DNA from 4 places in the Paenibacillus sp. 37 genome. Region 4 is predicted to be linked to each of the others. Evidence: riboswitches for the same ligand, from Rfam matches in the RefSeq annotation. Region 4 holds a riboswitch; each other region holds the start of a gene.
What was found. A riboswitch is a leader RNA that binds a small molecule or an ion and turns the genes downstream of it on or off. The one in region 4 is predicted to bind thiamine pyrophosphate.
Positions count from the first base shown of each region.

Region 1 (5,182 bases), 3.4 Mb from region 4:
TTTACGCAGACGATGGCTTTGAATATGGGGATTCAGGATGATCCCGCAGCTATTCGAAACATGTTTAATTACATTCCTGCCGTGGTTATTCTGGATTATGATGGATATTATATGTTGTCCACAGAAACAGAGATGACGGGTCACCGTGAAGATTCTTTCAGGCAAGTGTGGAGTCCCAAGAAACCTTATACATATTCAGATTCTGATGGTAACAGTATTAACTTTACAATGGACGACTACGTACATGCTTTTGACGCAAGCGCAGGGAAATGGATTGAGGGATTCCAAAAAGAACTGGCTTCAACCACACAGATTCCTTTAATTCAGAATACCAGCGTATTTGAGCAAGTTAGACAAAGCCGGATTGTGACTACTGTTCAGGGTGATCTGGCTGATGTGATTAACCGCCATAATGAGTTTGCCAGAAAGAACGGTATTTCCTATACGTTTACGATGCCCCTGATTGCGCAGGAAGATTGGTACAACTCCATTAACGATACAGGGATTATGGCCTTTGTCCAAGGTATAGGTGTGGGTGACCAGAAGATCAACAATTACGCAATTGGTGGAGGCAGACTTGTGAAGAAAACCGCCATCGTAGGTGGGGTAGATCCTTTAACGGGTATCAAGTACTACTATCCCTCCACATGTGGTAATGGTTACCGTGCTGAAGAGGTGTTTACAGACGCAAGACAAGCAGCTACACAGGGCTATTTCGAATATAAATGCTCTAATCGTTAGGGTAGCCTGCATGACAAAATCATGTAAGAGGTTCCTGAACTGTTTACATTACTTTCAGAAAAGACGGGACCTGTGCTAGAATAGGGTTTCGGAACAATAACAAAAGTAATGTCTAATAGATAGGAGCAACCTCATCTTATGAGTTTATTGTCAGTAGAGAACGTAAGTCACAATTTTGGAGATCGCACGTTATTTAAAAATGTATCGTTTCGTTTACTTGCCGGAGAGCGCGTAGGACTTGTTGGTGCCAATGGTGTGGGTAAATCAACATTAATGAACATCCTTACCGGTAAATTGCTTAAAGATAGTGGAAAAGTGGAATGGACACCTAAGGTCCGTTATGGATATCTGGATCAGCACACGAAGCTTACGCCAGGCAAAACCATTCGTGACGTCCTTAAGGATGCATTCCTTCCGTTGCTTGAATTGGAAAAAGAAATGATGAATATTACGGACCAGATGGCAGATGCAGATCCAGATAAGCTGGAGCAGTTGCTGGAAGAGATGGGCGATATTCAGGAACAACTGGAACAGGGCGACTTTTATCTGATTGACGTAAAAGTGGAAGAGATGGCCAATGGTCTTGGTTTGTCCGCAATTGGTCTTGATCGAGATGTCGCAGCTCTAAGTGGTGGACAACGTACCAAGGTGCTTCTTGCCAAGCTTTTGCTCGAGAAACCTACAGCGCTTTTGCTGGATGAGCCGACCAACTATCTGGATGTAGAACACATTGAATGGTTGTCACGTTACCTGAAGGACTACCCGCACGCGTTCCTCTTAATCTCCCATGACACGGAATTCATGAATGAAGTCGTAAATGTCATTTATCATTTGGAATTTGCCAAATTAACGAGATATGCAGCGAACTATAACAAGTTCCTCGAGATGGCTGATATGAATAAAGCCCAGCATATTGATGCATACGAGAAGCAGCAAGAGTACATCAAGAAACAGGAAGATTTCATTCAGCGTAACAAGGCACGTGCTTCAACTTCAGGTCGAGCGAAGAGCCGGGAGAAACAGCTGGACAGAATTGAACGTATTGATCGTCCGGATGAAGCAGCTAAACCAACGTTCAAATTCAAGGATGCCCGCGCGAGCAGCAAAACGGTCTTTGAGGGCATTGATTTTGAAATTGGATATACGTATCCTTTGCTGCCCAAAATGACGATGACAATTGAACGTGGTGAGAAAATTGCCATCGTAGGTTGTAATGGTGTGGGTAAATCGACACTGCTGAAAACTATCCTAGGCAAAATATCTCCACTCAGTGGAAAGACCTTTTTGGGAGATTATCTCGAAACGGCCTATTTTGAGCAGGAAGTTCGTGCTGGAAATATCACGCCTATCGAGGACGTCTGGAATGAGTTTTCACATTTGACCCAGAATGAGGTCCGGGGTCATCTCGCTCGCTGTGGGTTGAAAAATGAGCACATTACCCGTCCGCTTAACATGCTGAGTGGTGGAGAACAAGCCAAGGTTCGTTTATGCAAACTTTTGATGCGTGAAAGCAACTGGATTTTATTCGATGAGCCGACAAACCATCTCGATGTCACAGCCAAAGCGGAGTTGCAGCGTGCTTTGCAAGAATTCAAGGGAACGGTGTTACTTGTATCTCATGAACCTGATTTCTACGAGGGTTGGGTTACCAAAACATGGAATGTCGAAGAATGGTCTGAGAAAAACTAGAAGATTCAAGACCATGTTTAACAGAAATGACGGTGACAAAAAAATCCGTCTATGGTAACATAGGCTACAACTTCATATGAACACTAGGGGGGCCGCACGATGCGGCTGAGATGGAAGAATGCGATTCCGGACCCTTTGCACCTGATCTGGATCATACCAGCGTAGGGAAGTGGCGAGCGCGTTTCAGTGAATGACGTGAGCAACGGCAATTCGAAAGGATTTCAACCGTCTGCTTAACGAATTGAAACATGCAGTTGCGTGTATAACGTTAAGGCTATAAGGTCTATAGCTTTATTACACGAAATGAACTGTATGCTTCAGTCAGTCATCTGGTCCTATAATTAACACGCAGCCACTCCCCTACGGGAGTGGCTTTTTTGTGTTTTCATAGCATTCACGCCTGGAAGGAGATGAACAGTACGGTAATTTCTCATGAACGTGTACACGGATCATTTGAACTGCATGTTGTATCTACGGGTGTAGGGAATCAAGCATCTTTTGTAAAAGCTGCAAAGGACGTTTGGCCATGGGTGGACTACATCCATATACGAGAGAAACAACTCTCATGGCAACAAAAGATCGGTTGGGCTGAAAGTCTGCGTGGTGTTGGCGTTCCATCTTGTCGCATCGTTATCAATGGTTCAGAACTGCCACCACAGAATGACATCTATGGCGGTGTACATTGGGGGCAAGAGGCTATACGTAACTACAACCCTGCTGTTATAAGCAATGTCCAGCGAATTCGTCTGGGTGTATCTGTTCATTCAATCGATGAGGCAAAAATCGCTGAAGAACGGGGAGCCGATTACCTTTTCTTCGGGCATGTCTACTCAACCAACAGTAAGCCTGATCTTGAACCAAGAGGATTATATGCTCTGGCTGAAGTGTGCTCTGGTGTCTCCATTCCTGTCATGGGGATTGGGGGAATCAAACCGGGAAACATTCACGCTATTCGCTCTGCAGGCGCACAGGGAGTTGCTGTGATCTCGAATGTATGGGCGAGCGTTTCCCCGGATCGGGCGGCTGCATTATTAAGGCAGGGTATCGTTGCTACAGAAGGTCTGAGCCGCTGAATCAAGGAGATGAGAGGATGAAAAAGATCATTACTGATAGACCGGATAAGATTCATGCAGAAACGATTATTGTAGGCGGAGGCGTTGTTGGATGTGCCATCGCATATGAGCTTGCTTCCCGTGGACAGGATGTGCTGTTGCTGGAGCGTTCGGCGATTGCAGGAGGCACTTCTTGCGCGGCGGCTGGAATGCTGGCGGCAGATAGTGAGGATTTTGCTCATCCTTTGATGGCTAAGCTCGCCAGGCAGAGTAGACAGTTACTTATCGAACAACAGGTGCTAATGGCTACACTCAGTGAGGTAGAGACTGGCCTGCAACGCCAGGGATTCCTAACTCCTTTTCGTTCATACAGTGAATTAAGTAGGTATAAGGACAATCGGAAGTCTGCGTTGTCTGCTTCTACTGATGAGGTATGGTGGGATCGTTCCGTTGTGCAACAGGAGGCATCATGGCTCAACAGAGATACGTATGGAGCCTATTACAGACCTTACGAGAGTGAAATTCTTCCAATCCATCTAACGAAGGCATACGCCGAATCCGCTCAAGCATTGGGAGCACGGGTTATGGAGGACATACAGGATATACGTGTGCAAGCAAACGAACACGGCGTTCAGGGGATCACCACATCGATCGGTGAGATGAAATGCAAACATGTCATTATAGCGGCTGGATTACAGAGTGAAGAGTTGATGAGACATGTAAATCTGAGCTTGCCTGTGTGGTCGGTGAAAGGTGAAATAGCTGCCGTTCAGTTCTCAGATGAACATGCAGGGTACAGACCTGACAGAACGGTTTATGCAGAGGATATCTATATTGTTCCCAAAGCCAATGGCGAAGTTTGGCTTGGGGCAACCAGTCTGCCAGGCAGAACGGATTTGAACGTTTCTGTACAGGGTGTTCAAAAGCTGCTAACAGCGGCTACCCACTGGGTGCCTGGGATGAAGGAAGCGCAATTTATACGAGCGTGGGCAGGCGTAAGACCAGCAACTCCAGATGGATTGCCTTATATAGGTGCTTGCAAGAGTATACCCGGGCTGTTCGCCGCCTTTGGGCATTACCGCAACGGTATCTTGCTTAGTGCGATAACAGGCAGGCTTATCGCTGAGTTGCTCGCTGGCAAAATCTCAGAAGAACTCGGAATTGAGGCGCTGAGTCCGGAGCGATTGAACAGAAAGGGAGTGGTGCAGTGAATATCATCGTTAATGGTCAACGGATGGAGATTGAAGACAGATTGAATCGTGTGGATAAACTGCTTAAATCTTTTGATCTGCAAGTCAAGACTGTAGTTGTAGAGCTGAACAAGCATATTTTAACCCGTGAGTATCATGAAACGACGGCATTAAGAGAAGGCGATCGAATTGAGATTGTACATTTTGTAGGAGGCGGTTGATGATGTTGAACATTGGTAAATATACGTTTGAGTCCAGATTGTTGCTCGGAACAGGCAAGTTTTCGGATCTGGAAGTGCAAAGTCAGGCTGTGGAAGCATCTGAAACGGAAGTTTTGACTTTTGCTGTTCGTCGTCTGAATTTGGAGGAACGTAATCAGAAGCATTTCCTGGATACGTTGGATCTGGACAAATACACACTTCTTCCGAATACGGCAGGGGCTTCCACTGCGGAAGAGGCGGTGCGGATTGCCGAGCTTGCGCGGGCTTCAGGACTTTGTGATATGATAAA
Region 1 covers NZ_CP043761.1:4,146,566-4,151,747, reverse strand. The annotation lists gene F0220_RS17750 (hypothetical protein) at 1-741, shown strand, start outside; gene F0220_RS17745 (ABC-F family ATP-binding cassette domain-containing protein) at 880-2,430, shown strand; TPP riboswitch at 2,506-2,615, shown strand; gene F0220_RS17740 (thiamine phosphate synthase) at 2,841-3,503, shown strand; gene thiO (glycine oxidase ThiO) at 3,521-4,693, shown strand; gene thiS (sulfur carrier protein ThiS) at 4,690-4,893, shown strand; gene F0220_RS17725 (thiazole synthase) at 4,896-5,182, shown strand, end outside.
Region 1: linked by a shared signal. The riboswitch ahead of F0220_RS17740 (thiamine phosphate synthase) and the one ahead of F0220_RS02510 (ABC transporter substrate-binding protein) in region 4 are both predicted to bind thiamine pyrophosphate.

Region 2 (5,182 bases), 520 kb from region 4:
TTTGTGAATCCAGCAGCATCCATCCCGTCAACAGCACAGCTGTTAATCCAGTCATGGTAATCCATTTGTACCCCGTTCTCTGCCAGTCAGGACCCGTCTTCACTCTCGTTCATCCCCATCCATTAGAAGTTATTTCCAATAGAGACGCAGTAAAAAGGAAAAAGTTACCTTTTACCTCAATATATTTCTATCTATCTCCCAATATTACCTTACATCCACCATCGCAGCATGATAAGGAAAGGTAACCCCGATGTAATAAGCAGCTGTTAAGGTGAGCATATAATAAAATACAAACCACAGATCAGCCCGCGAATAGCCAATCTGAATGTAATACGTTCGGCTCGCGCCATCCGTAAATCCTTTCGCTTCCATCGCTACCGCCATTCGCTGTGCACGGCGAATGCTCTGTGCCAGCAGCGGAATAGCGTAACGCTTGAGTGTACCATACACGTTCCAGCGAGAGCCACGTTGCTGTGTTCCACGAATACGAATAGCGTAACGGAGCGTCTGGAATTCATCCAGCAAAATCGGGATCATGCGCATCGCGGCCAGAAAGCTATAGGCATATTTTGCGGGAAGCCGCCACTGCTGCATCAGGGAATAAAACAGTCTCACAGGCTTGGTCGTAAGACCAAAGAGTAACCCAGCCGCGGCCATAGTCAGCGAGCGAAAACCCAAGTGTAGACCGCGATAGAAACTCTCTTCGGTTATGTGGATCAATCCCCACTTATACCATGTGGTCTCGCCCTTACCAAACATCATCATGCCTGTAGACGTGGAGATAAAAACCAGAATAAATGGTGATGCATACAGTATCAATCTGTACCACGGATGACCTGTCCAGCACAGTAATAGCATCATTACCACCGCAATATTGGCCATTACATTCAGATTGTGAATAAGGATAACGATGAGGAACATCAGTGTCAGAATAATCATCTTCAACCCCGGATTAACGGAATGAAGCCAGGTTTCACGATGAGGAAACGACAGTTGCATCACATAACCTCCCCTCATCCACCGACCAGATTCGGGTGCAATATCTTTTTACAATTTCACGATCATGGGTAACCATAACAATGGCTGTTCCCTCTCTCCGCAATTGCTCCAGTTGTGCTAACATGGCGAACGTATTGCGGGCATCCTGTCCAAAAGTGGGTTCATCCAGCAACAGAATTCGCTGCTCTCTGACCAATGCGGACGCCACACTCAAACGTCGTTTCTGCCCCATCGATAATTGATAGGGGTGGCGCTCGGACAAGTCGACTAGTCCAAATTGATTCAGCATATGAGTAGTTCTGGCATGTCTTTCTTCCGTTGTAAGCCTGCCCCCCAGCAATGAGAATTCCACTTCTTCCGCGACGGTGTTGGTTACAAATTGAAACTCCGGGTTCTGAAATACAAACGCGATTCGATCTGCAAGCTGCTCCGTTTTGCCAGAAGGCTGACCTTCCACCTCATAATGACCTGTTGTTTTCAGGATATTCATCAGAGATAACAACAATGAACTCTTGCCTGCTCCATTAGCTCCGACAATACCAATCCAGTCTCCATGCCATACCTTGGCCCGCTCCACCTGAATGAAAGGTGTTTTCCCACGCCATCCGGTGAACTGCTGCAAATCCAGTGCAAGCTGATAGGCGGGTGATACAGGTAATATGGATGAGACGTGAGATATGGGGGATATACCCGGTGTATCGGATAAACCAGACGATTGCTGTGCTTCCAAACTTGAGATGCCGTGGTCCACACACAATTGAAGCTTTCCAGAAGCACTTCCCTCTTCTTCCTTAATTGCCTGCTCGTGCTCATCCCACACACCCGGATACCAGATTCCATAATCCCTCAACTTGCTCCGTTCATCCGTGAATACCTGCTGTGCTGGCCCATCCGCCACAATCTTTCCTTCAGGTGATAAGACAATGATGCGGTCGACCATATCCACAATCTCGTTTATTTTGTGTTCAACGATGATGATCGTTTTGTCACTGGCGATCCGTTTAACGGTATCCCACACTTGGGAAGTACCCTCATCATCCAGCAGTGCAGTGGGTTCATCCAAAAACAATACCTCCGGGTCCATGGCAAGCATTGAAGCAATCGCGAGACGCTGCTTCATCCCCTGAGACATGGACTGGATCAATACACGATTCTGTTCAAAGGATAACCCCACTTGTTTCAGATAATATTCAATCAGCCCTGGCATCTTTTCACGCGGAATATTTCGGTTTTCCAGAACAAATGCGATCTCTTCATCCGTAAAGGACATACAGAACTGGGTATCCGGATCCTGAAAGACTACTCCTGCTCTGGCGGGAACCTGAATATCATCACATTTCATCGGAATTTCAACTGAACGTGGAATTAAACCGCTCAGAACTTGCAATAACGTCGATTTACCGGAGCCGCTTGGGCCAAGCAACAGCACTTTCTCCCCTTGACGCACAGAAAGAGACAAGCCTTGAAATACCAAGGCTTTCTCTCCCGGGAACTTGCATCTTAGATTTGTCACACTTACCGCTTGCGAATTCCCCTCTACGCTCATCTAATCCAGCGCCTCATAATCTTGTTTGGATACTGGTCTGAGTGAGCGTGTTACACCGGTCAGTTCCAATGCTTTGGCGAGATAATAAGCAAACACTCCTGCAATCAAGATGCTTCCGATGAAGCGTAATCCGATAAATAACGTATAATTCCAGGCCGAGAGTGAATCAATATACCCGTACTGATAATCCAGCAAAAGCGAAGCCGCTGCGGCTCCTATGGCTGCAAGACAGGTGACAAACAGGTTGGTTTTACGATACAAAAATGCGGCGAAGAATATCTCGGCTCCCAATCCTTGCAACAGACCGTATACAAGTGTGGACATGCCCCATTCACTGCCCAGAAAAGCACTTACCGTTGAAGCCGCAACCTCGGCTAGAATAGCCACGCCAGGTTTACGAATGATAACAAAAGCAAACGTGCCCGCCATAAACCACATGCCGTAGATCATCTGCTCCGCATGAACACCAAAGGGTTTCATCAAGTCATATGTAGGTCCCCATATCTTGTAGATCACCCCAAACACTACTGCGATCACGATGGTTACCAGAATATCCGTTAGTTTCAATCGCTTGTTGCCTGCTGTTGTTGCCATGTTCTCTACGTCCTTCCTTTGTTCCCTGTGGGAGTTGTAAAAGTGTGTGTTCAAAAAGACTGGTTGAACAACCTCTAAAAATAAACGAAAAAGCCTCCCCGGTTCCGGGCAGGCCTTACGTACAGTGTACAATCCTCACAATGATGTATTGGGTGGATGTCAAAAATACGGAATATCAACCAGCGCCCCTCCGTCATGGCAGATACACCACCACAGTTCAAAGAGGTCTGTTGTTCATCCACGTTCATTCTCACAATTCACCCTTACATATCGCAAATCCATGTTCTCTACGCTGGCATTACCCAGATCAGATGTACGGTCAGCGGCATAAGGCCACTCTCTCAGCCCAACTTCATTGAGCTCCCGGTTCACTTATTTCATTGCTTCTAATGTACATCAGATGGGTATTTGTGGCAATCCCTAGAAAAATCATCATGCTTCATTTGGGGTAACAGGGGAAAGAATCTGATGGTTCACTTTCCATAATATGAAACATTTAGGTTATGTAGTCCGTCTTAAACATTAGAAGGGAGATTGATAGTGATGAAAGATTACAATTCTGTTTGGCAGCTTAAAACATGGAAAATGGTCCTTGCCGCTTCGATACTCACCGCAGGTACGGCACCTGCCTTACTCTCATCCACTATGGCGGAAGCCGCAGCAACTAAACCTAAACCGACAGCTTATATTAACAATGTTCAAGCTCAATATGATGTTGTCATACGGCAGGGTATTACTTACGTGGCATTGACGGAGCTTCAATTCCTCGGCAACTATACGTTTGGTTACAATAACGAAACAAAAGAGATCAGCATTAGCACAGGCAGCGATAAGTATGTCCTTACACCTAACAGCAAAACAATGAAGAAAAACGGTCAGAATGCGACATTCTCCTCAGCGCCGATTCTGGTGAATGGTAAAGCGATGCTTCCGCTCCGTGCCATCGGTGAAGCTTTTGGTGCCAAGGTGCAGTGGAACCAGAAGGCCAAGGAAGCCTACATTTACACTACCGACGCTACGATTGTAAAAGAATATAACAGTTCCGATCTGACTGTGGCGCGTGAAGCCGCATTGCATCTGCCACGCTTCTCTGAACTGGGACAAGCACGTCTGGACATTCGCAATCCTTTAGGTCCGGTGGATTCATCCATTGAATACATCTTTGAGCAAGGTAAAAAAGATCGTTTCTTCGTTGTTGAGGATAACGATCTGATCAGTTATTATATCCTTAAAAATGGAAGTGCACTGCTACAATGGCAGGCTAACATTAGCAAAAATGCCGGAACCATCGTTGACCTGTTCTTTATTAAAAACAAAGCCGTTGCTGAAGCAGGGACTCGTCCTTCCGTAACAGGTCAAACACTCGTATCATTCAAGTACTCTCGCATGCTTGAAGAAACCTCTTACGAGATCATGAACAAATTGGGCTCTAGTGATACCGGTTCTGTTGTCCCCGAGAAAGGCAAAGTCATCGTTGAAGTTCCAGGAGAGAAATAGTCTGAGCATCCTCTATAAGACATTGCTCAGCAGAAATATTATCACATCTGCATTACAAAGAGCGCCCTCAAAGTCATTGTGGCAATGACCTTGGGACGCTCTTTTGGCGTTATATTTTAACTTCAAATTACAAGCGGAGCTTAAACTTTTACCAACTCCAGCGATTCAATCTCCTGTCTAATATTGCGTGTTCCCAGACTGGCTCGTTTTCCCTGAAGCAAACCCCTTGAACAACGTTGGTACTTTGGAATAACGGGTATTCGTAATTTTCCCTTGTGATGTGCTGCTGTCTGTACGCATAATCGAATCTTTTACATTAGAAATGTTGGAGTTATCCAGCGTCATGTTAACTGCGAAGGAAGTTCCACCATTTTGGCGAACCAGTTTGCCAATATCATCTGCACGGAAATTTTTGATGTTAATTGTTCCAGCTGCATTCATCTGGAACACTTTATCATAAGCCTTATAAGCTGCCCCACCGGTAATGTTAACCGTTCCGGCAGACTTCAATGTCAGTGCATCCTCGCCCACGTCCTGCCAGACTAC
Region 2 covers NZ_CP043761.1:1,029,520-1,034,701, reverse strand. The annotation lists gene F0220_RS04655 (outer membrane protein assembly factor BamB family protein) at 1-103, opposite strand, end outside; gene F0220_RS04650 (energy-coupling factor transporter transmembrane component T family protein) at 205-999, opposite strand; gene F0220_RS04645 (ABC transporter ATP-binding protein) at 974-2,545, opposite strand; gene F0220_RS04640 (ECF transporter S component) at 2,546-3,139, opposite strand; TPP riboswitch at 3,407-3,517, opposite strand; gene F0220_RS04635 (copper amine oxidase N-terminal domain-containing protein) at 3,683-4,636, shown strand; gene F0220_RS04630 (pectate lyase) at 4,814-5,182, opposite strand, start outside.
Region 2: linked by a shared signal. The riboswitch ahead of F0220_RS04640 (ECF transporter S component) and the one ahead of F0220_RS02510 (ABC transporter substrate-binding protein) in region 4 are both predicted to bind thiamine pyrophosphate.

Region 3 (5,182 bases), 510 kb from region 4:
GCAACAGATCTATTTTGGGATGCAACAAGGGTTCACCTTTGACATGTAGATAAATATGATTGGTGTGTGGTTTAACTTGTTCCAGTATATTGTTGAAGACTTCAGGGTCAATGAATCCTTTGGCACGCTGCGTCTGTGGACAGAAGCTGCAAGCCAGATTGCAGATACTCGTGATCTCAATATATACTTTTTTGAACGTTTTCAACTCGGGTCCCCATTCTGCCTAGGAGGGAGAACAATCCCACCTGCATTTTGTGATCCGGCCTATACGGGCCATCCCTATTATATCGGGTTCATGAGCCAAGGTAAATCAGAGAACTGGTTTATCTGGTTGTGTCAAAATGATTTGGCTAGTGCCAAATGAACAGATTCAATCGCATGAATACGTGTTGTATCAAATAATGGAACTTCTGAATCCTCTACTTTTACTAATAATCCAATTTCGGTGCAACCTAATATGATCCCCTCAGCTCCATCATCAACTAGCCTTTGGATCACCATTTTATAATAATCCCTTGATAAGGGCTCAATTTTCCCTAAACATAATTCCTCATATATTATTTTATTGATAACTTTTCTATCCTCTTCATTCGGTATCAAAACCTTAATACCATTCAATTCAATTCGTTTTTTATAAAAGTCTTGTTCCATCGTATATTTAGTGCCAAGTAAACCAACCGTACTTATTTTGGACTTATGAATTTGATTTGCTGTTGAATCAGCAATATGTACAATGGGTAAACGCACTTTTTCTTCAATATGTTTAATCACTTTATGCATCGTATTTGTACAAATTACAATCATTTCTGCTCCTGCCTTTTCCAAAGACTGAGCAGCATTCCCTAATAATTCACCAGCACTTTCCCAATCACCTTCAGCTTGATAACGCTCGATTTCTTCAAAATCCACGCTATATAAAATGCATTTGGCTGAATGCAATCCTCCCAATTTATTTTTCACTTCTTCATTAATAATTCGATAATATTCTAACGATGACTCCCAGCTCATTCCACCAATAAGACCAATCGTTTTCATATACACTCTCCCTTCCATTTAATACATTCCGAAAGCAGTATATAGAAATTTAATAGATATTGTACCGTATCTATCTGATTAAATAAACCTGCCCCAGTAAGAGGAATAGAGGGATCTGGAGCAATTCCGGCAACGGATTATTGCTTCTACCCGAATGATCTGGCTGTACAATCCAAATAATCTGACCGGAACCATTTTCAGATCAGTACTCACATTCTTTCCAAGCGCCCCCTTTACATTCCACTTGCATGTGATATATGCTGAACACACAACTGCATATCTTGAACATTGCACTAGGGGAGCCTTACGGCTGAGACGAATCGAATGATTCGGACCCTTTGAACCTGATCTGGATCATACCAGCGGAGGGAAGTGGAGCGGCCTTTCAGTAAGCGGATTTTTTCATGTTGATGATGAAATTTAATGTGAATTGAACTTACAGACCCACTCATTTCTCCGGAAATGGGTGGGTCTTTTTCGCGTTCTGCGGGCAGATCAGAAGGTGTAATTAAAGATCCCGTAGTTTGAAGTTGAATTTGGAATAACAAGGGGGGGACAAAACGAGATGGATAATAACATAACCATTCACAACATGAGCTACGCTTTCCCGGGAAAAAGGGATTCCCCCGTGCTCTCCAATGTGTCGATGCGTGTAGCCAACGGCGAATTCGTCTCGCTTATCGGCTCCAGCGGCTCCGGTAAAAGCACCCTTTTCAAGCTGCTGGCAGGCTTGCTTGAGCCAACCCATGGAACCATAGAAATTCCTTGGGTCCCTGAAGGAAAGCGACTGGGGCAGGTGGCCTATATGCCACAAAAGGACCTCCTGTTATCCTGGCGAACCGTCATGGAGAATTGCATGCTCCCCGCTGAACTTGCTCCAGAGCGGCAGGATAAGGGGAGAATTCGCGCGGACATTCTGGCTGGGCTCGACAGATTTGGCCTATCCGGCTACGCGCATGCTTACCCAGACGAGCTATCGGGTGGCATGCGCCAGCGTGTCGCGCTGCTTCGTACTTTGCTGACAGGTGGCCAACTCATGCTGCTGGATGAACCATTCGGCGCACTCGATGCCTTAACCAAACGGGAGATGCATCGCTGGTTGTTGGAACTGTGGGAGGGCTTTGGCAAAACCGTGTTGTTCATTACGCATGACATTGAAGAGGCGCTGCTGCTCAGTGATCGGATTATCCTGTTAACTCCGGGGCGCCAAGGCCAACAGCTACAGGATTTGACGGTACCTTTGCCACGTCCAAGACATTCGGACATGATCTATGAACCGGCGCTCGTTCAGATGAGACGACGACTGGAGGAACAATTGCATGCGAGAAGGTAACTTGGGAGACTGCATGAAGGATAGCGTAAGGCGTTGGCTTGCCCGTTATGGTCTGTTTCTTTGGCTCCTGCTCTTGTTGCTTGTCTTCTGGGAGTGGATTGTGCGTATGGGATGGGTGCCCTCCTTCATCATTCCAGCCCCAACGGCGATTGCCAGCTCCCTGTATGAGCATCGCTACCTCCTGCTGGCTACACATCTGCCTGCTACCTTGATGGAGGTTATTGTTGGTTTTGGCTTGTCCATAGTGACTGGAATTACGCTAGCGACAGGAATGCATATGAACCGATCGATTGAAAAGGCCTTGTATCCCTTCATCGTGATCAGTCAAACCATACCACTGATTGCCCTGTCCCCTGTATTCATCCTGTGGTTTGGTTATACCTTGTGGAGCAAAGTCGCCGTGGTGTTCCTGATCGCCTTCTTCCCCATTGTGGTCAGCACCTACGATGGACTTCGCCAAGGCGATCCAGAACAGCGTGAACTGCTGCTCACCATGGGCGCCAGCAAGTGGGATATTTTTTGCAAACTCCAGGTTTCACTTGCCCTTCCCTCTTTTTTCTCGGGGCTAAAGATGTCTGTGGTGTACTGCGTGGTTGGTGCAACGATTGGCGAATGGCTCGGTGGCAGCAAAGGTCTCGGATACTTCAGCCGCCGTATGTCCAGCAACATGAACACGGACGCGATGTTTGCCGCTATTGTGCTGTTATCCCTGCTTGGGATCGTTTTGTTTATATTGATTGCCTGGCTGGAGAAACGGTTTAACACACGCCGTCATGGAGGCAAAAGAAAGAACGGATAATCTTGGAGAGTGAACCCGATTTAATGATAGGAAGTATGATTTCCAAACACTTTTTTCACATATCATCAGTTATGTTTCAATCATCACGTTGTCCGTTAACATCCTGCTGTTCTTCTCCTACAAACCTTAAACAATGAAATGAGGAACTTCCATTATGAATAATAAAGGCATACACTCCCTGCTTCCCATCATGCTCATTAGCCTTTTGCTGATAGTCAGTGGATGCAGCACCACGAATACCAGCAGTAACACGCCAACAACAGACTCTGCAACCAATGCACAACAAACAGACAAGTCTGCAACCGAACCAGCATCAGACGCCAAAGATAAACTGTCCATCATGCTCGACTGGTACCCGAATGCAGTACACTCCTTCATCTATGTGGCTCAGGAAAAAGGGTACTTCGCAGACCAAGGTCTGGATGTCGAAATTCAGATGCCTGCGGATACCAATGATTCACTCAAACTTGTTGCTGCCGGTAAAATTGATCTGGCCTTAAGCTACCAGCCCCAAATCTTGCTCGCGCGTGGCGAGAACATTCCTGTACGATCTATTGCTGCTGTTGTTCGGCACCCGCTTGTTCATCTATTGACCGAAGCCAATGGCAACGTGAGTTCACCCAAAGATCTTGACGGAAAAACTGTCGGGTATTCTTCAATTCCGCTGTATGAAGCGATGGTTCGTACGATGATCAGCCACGATGGTGGCAACCCAGATAACATGAATCTGGTCGACGTTGGATTCGATCTGATTCCTTCACTGGCTTCCGGACAGGCGGATGCGATTATGGGTGGTTTTATTAACCATGAACAATTGATTTTGGAGAAAGAAGGACATTCCATGAAATCAATTAACCCCGTCGATTATGGCGTACCTGATTATTATGAACTGGTCCTGACTGCGAGTGAAGCTGGCATTCAAGCAAAAAAAGAACAGCTTACCCGGTTCGTCAAAGCGGTCCAGGAAGGACAAAAATATGTGACTGAGCATCCAGAAGAAGCCTTGAATATTCTGCTCGCTCATGAGAATCAAACGTCTCCGCTTGACCCGGATGTCGAAACCAAAAGCCTTACTATTCTACTGCCACTTATGAATGAAGAAGGCCAACCGTTTGGTCGGCAGGAAATGGAATCATGGGAGAATGTACGTGCTTGGCTCGTTGAACAGGATCTGATTCCTGAATCGGTGAAAGCCGAGGATGCTTTTATTAATCTGCAAGGAGAGTAAATAAAGGAGAGCAACGTGAATAAAGGAAAAGTAACTGGACCTTGGACACAAACAGAATGAAAGCAAGGGGTTAAAAACAAATTTTAGCAAAATATAGGATCGGATGCATGAAGGTTTGTGAAATGGAATAGCCCTGAAGCAAGCATCGAAGGATCAGAATTTATAACAAGCCTAAGTGGCTTGATGTGCATCAGAGCAGCTTGATATGCGTTTTGGTGGCTTGTTGGTATGAATTTGGTATGAACATTAGCGCATATCTTCAAACCTTCCGGGAGCTAGCTCCTTAATGTGCTTGGAGTAGAGCATGCAGCGAGCGCTAACGAATCTGAGGCGTCCTATTCAGGGATTTGGAGCGGTTGCAGAAATCTAAAGAACCTGAAGCATGTTATATCAGAATAAATAGCTGTTTGCAGCGTTTTGGTCAGGAGATTCTGGGATAACGTGTCTGATGTTCCTTACATTTCAAAAGGAGGAGCTGACAGCCACATAAGACGTCCTGTGTTCTTTAGAAACATCGTCTGACCAGTCGTGCCCCAATCAGTTGGGTATCGACCAGCCTGGACTTCAAGACACTGGTTAGACGCTAACATCCATCACACTATCTCTTGCCTGAGTTTGGAGAAAGACCCGGGTTCACTTTCTGTATTTTGTATCGTTTCGTTTTGTACTGTTTCGTATTTGTACGGTTGTCTATCTGCGAATTTACATTTTATATGAATCTACCTTTTAGCTATTTCAATCAAGGCTAGATATCGATCAGAATGATTCAATTTGTCTATATCCTGTT
Region 3 covers NZ_CP043761.1:1,023,019-1,028,200, reverse strand. The annotation lists gene F0220_RS04625 (radical SAM/SPASM domain-containing protein) at 1-205, opposite strand, end outside; gene F0220_RS04620 (aspartate/glutamate racemase family protein) at 337-1,035, opposite strand; TPP riboswitch at 1,321-1,423, shown strand; gene F0220_RS04615 (ABC transporter ATP-binding protein) at 1,601-2,368, shown strand; gene F0220_RS04610 (ABC transporter permease) at 2,355-3,167, shown strand; gene F0220_RS04605 (ABC transporter substrate-binding protein) at 3,322-4,395, shown strand.
Region 3: linked by a shared signal. The riboswitch ahead of F0220_RS04615 (ABC transporter ATP-binding protein) and the one ahead of F0220_RS02510 (ABC transporter substrate-binding protein) in region 4 are both predicted to bind thiamine pyrophosphate.

Region 4 (5,182 bases):
GGGGTATACTGGTCGAAGTGAATATGAGCATCAATTAATGGTGCAAAAGCTTGAGAATGCACGAGGGAATTCCTCCTTGTGGTCATTTATATTCTAACTATGTTACGCAGAATTTCTTATGGTGGATCACCCATTAAAGGGAAATAATAACTTAAAAACCCGCGCTATTATGATAGGCGGGCTTTCTGCTGCTCTTCTCTCATCCACTGTGCAATCTGCCGTTTACGCTCCAGAAAAGCAGATTCCTCCGTAATTTCTTCTCGTCTGGGGCGATCAAAAGGAACATGTACCTCGTGCAACACTGTTGCAGGTCGGTTGGATAACACATAGACCCGATCTGCAAGCAGCAATGCTTCTTCGATATTATGGGTGATGAACAGCACCGAGCGGCGGTTCTGTTCCCAGATATCGAGCAGCCAGCGCTGCATGTCGCTACGTGTCAGTGCATCCAGCGCGCTGAAGGGTTCGTCCAGCAGCATCAGTTCCTGCGGACTGAGCAGGGCGCGCAGGAATGCAGCACGCTGCTGCATTCCGCCCGACAGCATATGAGGGTATGCCTGCTCGAACCCGGCAAGACCCACGCTGCTTAACCACTTACGAGCTTCTGCAAGTGCTTCGGTCCGAGGGGGAGCGCTTGAAGCTACTTCTCCAGCAAGCAGTACATTGTCTTCAATGGTCCGCCAAGGGAAAAGAGCAGGCTGTTGTGGCATATAACTGATCTTGCCACGTTGGCCCGTTACATCATGATCGTCCATGAACACTCGCCCTTCCTGTGGCTTCAGAAGACCGCCGATGATATGGAACAGGGTGCTTTTGCCACAGCCGGATGGCCCAACGATAGCAACAAACTCGCCTTGCTCCACAGTCAGGGATAGGCCGTTCAGAACCGGTAACCTGCTCCGCCGTTCACGGAATGATGCATGAACATCCACGACATCCAGTGCAGGTGGAACCGTAGCAGCAGTCGTATTTGTCGGTAGACCAGGATTAGCCGAGTGAAGTTTTTCACCGTGCTTTGGTTCCAATGCGCGTGCTCCCCGTTCAGGCTGGACATGTTCGTCCTGTTGCCGATTCATATGGTCATCACTTCCTAATTACAGATTACTTGCTTTACTACCGCTTCTGTGGCCGCCAGCGCACGAGCAGCTTCTCCAGAAGGGCAATGAACAGGAAGAGCAGCAAGCTGAGCGCGACAATAATCATGATCGCCACGAATAGGCGGTCCGTACGATAAGCCGACTTTTGCAGCATCATATAATAACCAATACCCTTATCTGCACCGATCCATTCGGCGATAATGGCACCCATTACGCTATAGGTAGCAGCGATTTTGACACCGGAGAACACGGATGGCAGCGCATGGGGAAGCTCCAGCTTCCAGAAGATATGATGACGTTTCGCACCAGCCATGCGCATATAGTTCATCATCGCTGCATCTGTACGGGTCAAGCCGTCCATGGCTGCCACTGCAACGGGGAAGAAGCAGACGAGGATGATGGTAATCAGCTTGGGCAACAGCCCGAATCCGAACCAGATTAACAGGAGCGGCGCGAGCGCGATGGTCGGAATATTTTGACTAAGAATAAGTAATGGATACAGGGCTGACTTGAGAAAAGGAACCAAATGCAGCACCATCGCGATCAGTAATCCAACCGCTGTGCCGGCGGCGAATCCGATAAGCGTTAACTGAATGGTTGCGGAAGCGTGCATGCCAAGCCGATCAGCCTGGGATGCCGCTTCGCGGGCGATATCAGACGGTGCTGGCAGCATCCATTTTTCAATATGGAACAGGGAGACAGCTCCCTGCCATATCGCTATAAAGAGAATAACCGCCACAATGGGCGGCCATACACTTTTGAAATAGGCATTCATTAGCGGTACTTCTCCGTCAGGGTATCCATGCTGAAGCCAGTAGGGCTATGGGCGATTTTGATCTGGGAGATGATGCTTGGGCTGCCAGCCTCGACGAGTACTTCGTGCATTTTGCGGACAACCTCCAGCAGTTCCTCCAGTTCCCCCTCCATCGTGGTGTCGAGCGGGTTCACCTGATATTTCAGGCCAGATTGCTGAATAACTTCAATGGCGCGATCTACATAAGGATATGAGTTCTCGCCATTAGGCGTTTTCGGAATAACCTGAATGCTAAGTAGTGTGCTTGCCATGAGAGATCACGGCTCCTTTCGTGATATATAAAATGAACTAATGACGGTTACACTTGCCACTTCGATGACAGAATAACCTTCCAATCGCTGTTATCCCCAGATTTTTTTGATTCCCTTTCTCTAAAGGGAAAATCCGGTGATAAAGGCGACCGCTTCGCTTTTTCACGTTATTTCTGTCCTCTCCGTCCTCGTGTAAATATTAAGTTCGTTTTATATGAGATATTTTATTGGGGTAAAAACGCGTTCGTATATGCTTTGCTCACGTCGACCTGTTCATCCAGCAGTTTTTTGCTAAACATCCAGTCGGTGTAGTTCTGCCATACTTCCTGTTTCTGTTCTCCCCAGCGCGGGGCGTCATCCGTGTACTTTGGACTAAGCCATTTCTGGCTTGCCAGGACCAAGTCTTTATCCAGATCCGGGACGGCCTTGATCAGAATATTCGCTGCGTCTTCGGGATGATCAATTGCGTATTGATATCCTTCTGAAGTGGCTTTCAGGAATGCTTTCACCAACTCAGGGTCGTTCTGAATCGTCTGCTCGTTTGTTACGAGAACAGGCGTGTAGTAATCCAGTGCATCTGAATAATCCTTCACATATAACATGTCGATCGGTTCTCCGCGCAGTTCAGCTTCAATCCCCGTCCAGGCGTAGAAAATCCACGCGAAATCAATATCCCGTTTCACTGCGGTGAAAAAGTCAGCGTCACCCATGTTAATGTTTTTTACTTTGGATACATCGGCTCCGTCGCCTTCCATAATGGATTGCATCACGGCTTCTTCCACAGGCGAACCCCAACCGCCATAGGTTTTCCCTTCAAAATCTTTCGGTGACTTGATATTCCGATCCGCCGGAGCAGCGAACCCGGATGTATTATGCTGAATAACTGCTGCGATGGAGACGAGTGGAACACCTTGTGTACGGGCTTGAGTTACACTTTCCTGATAACTTACGCCAAAAGGCACTTCATTCGAGGCAACCATCGTATCTGCGCCGCCGGCACCTGGCTGGACAATCTCCACATTCAAGCCTTCGGCCTTATAAAAACCTTGATCTACAGCTGCATATAAGCCGGTATGATTCGTATTTGGTGTCCAGTCGAGTACGACTTTAATATCCTTGAGGGCTGCGTTGTCACCTTCGTTGCTGCTCTCCGTATTCGTGTTGCCGTTCTGTTCTGCCGGGGCAGCTTCTTTACCGCCACATGCGGCCACGGTCACCAGTAGTACACATAAGAGCAACAGTCCCATTGTTTTACGCCATTTCATCTGTGATTCTCTCCTTCGGTATGTCCGGCCGATTGGCACGGGGTACTCCTTGGCTTCATATCCAATCATCTTGCATAAATCGACAGATTTATACCAGTTGGATCTGGATGACTTATTTTTGTTTCGATAAATAAAACAAAAAAAGCGTCCCGTAATCCGGGACGCGTGCAGGCGTTAGAGAGGTGGCGTTCAGCCAGAGGGCTGTGCCATTTCGATATACTCCGATTCCTACGCTGGCATGATCCAGATCAGGTCTAAGGGTTAGTATCTTGGTGGGATACACTCTCAGCCGGCCAATTCCGACTCCCCTGGGAAACTATGAAGTTACGGGCATTACTAGGTGTAATTATAGGCCAGAGGCCCATTCGTGTCCAGTCAGGAACTGGATGGGGACAGATATGAACTTATCAAACAGGCCTTTATACAGATGTATATCAGCCTGTTTAGATGTGTTATTTTCAATAATTATCATTGCGAATCATATAAGGAAATCTGGCTGAGTGTAAAAGCACCGGATAGTGGGTCATAGCCTAAGTGCTGAAGATCTGGAGGGCTCCCAACAAATACTTAGATCAAATCCGATGTTTGATATCTCGTCGCATAAGGGCTGCTTTCCCTATTTCAGTGATCAGCTTTTGCTCGTTTGACCTTGAGCGGTGCAGCTTGAGTAATTTAAACAACATAATTTAGATACAAAAGGAGATAGTACTGCTATACAAATAAATACTTTTACATACAAGTGGGGGAGTACTGAATGATCCTTAAAACCATAATCGCAATTATTTTGTCCTATAGTGTCTACGTTTTTTTCACGGCTTACCTTTTATTTTTGGTTCCGTCTCCATCGACTATTGAAAATACGGATATGCAAAAAACGTTAACAGAAGGAAGTACAACAGATCGCGTAATGCTCCTGGAGGACGGCTTTCAATCGGGTCAGGTGAGAATCCAGACCATTCGAGAGGCGAAAACAAGCATCGACCTGGCGTATTACTCCATCCAAAAAGGAAAAACATCTCAACTCTTTTTTGCTGCGTTATTCGATGCAGCTGATCGGGGTGTTCATGTTCGAATCATTTTAGACGGGATTTTTCACAGCATGCGCGGAGAGTTGCGTAATATTCCAGATGCCATTGCAGCTCACCCCAATGTGGAATTAAGATATTATGAACCACTCCACCTATTTATGCCATGGACATGGCATAACCGTATGCATGACAAGATCCTTCTTGTCGACAACACATATGGCATTATTGGCGGCCAAAATATTGGTGATAAATACATGGCATCGCAACCCCCAAAAGACTATGTATTCGATCGGGATGTCCTTGTTTACAATACAAACGATAATACGAACAGCACGGTTGTTGAAATGAAACAATATATAGATCAGTTATGGAACCATCCATTCACCAAACCAGAAAAACATGCAAAACGTCAGCATCATGCAAAGGGGCTAAAAGAGCTTTCTCAACTAGCTGAGTTATATCAAAAAGCTCAGGCTCAGAACGATCCTTTTGTTAAAGTGTTGCCAAAGGAATGGGTTCGAGGAGCGCTTCATTCCGACCACGTTGCTTTCATTCACAATCCAATTAAAAGGCTGTATAAAGACCCGATCATGTGGAGAACATTTGTTCATTTCGCCAATCAAGCAAAGTCGAAAGTGTACCTTCAGACGCCATATGCCATTCCTACCAAGAAAATGGAGAAAGCCGTACATCTGTCGATGAATCCAGAAACAGAATGGGTCATGCT
Region 4 covers NZ_CP043761.1:511,701-516,882, forward strand. The annotation lists gene F0220_RS02490 (TatD family hydrolase) at 1-86, opposite strand, end outside; gene F0220_RS02495 (ABC transporter ATP-binding protein) at 168-1,076, opposite strand; gene F0220_RS02500 (ABC transporter permease) at 1,114-1,872, opposite strand; gene F0220_RS02505 (MTH1187 family thiamine-binding protein) at 1,872-2,162, opposite strand; gene F0220_RS02510 (ABC transporter substrate-binding protein) at 2,387-3,427, opposite strand; TPP riboswitch at 3,635-3,747, opposite strand; gene F0220_RS02515 (phospholipase D-like domain-containing protein) at 4,182-5,182, shown strand, end outside.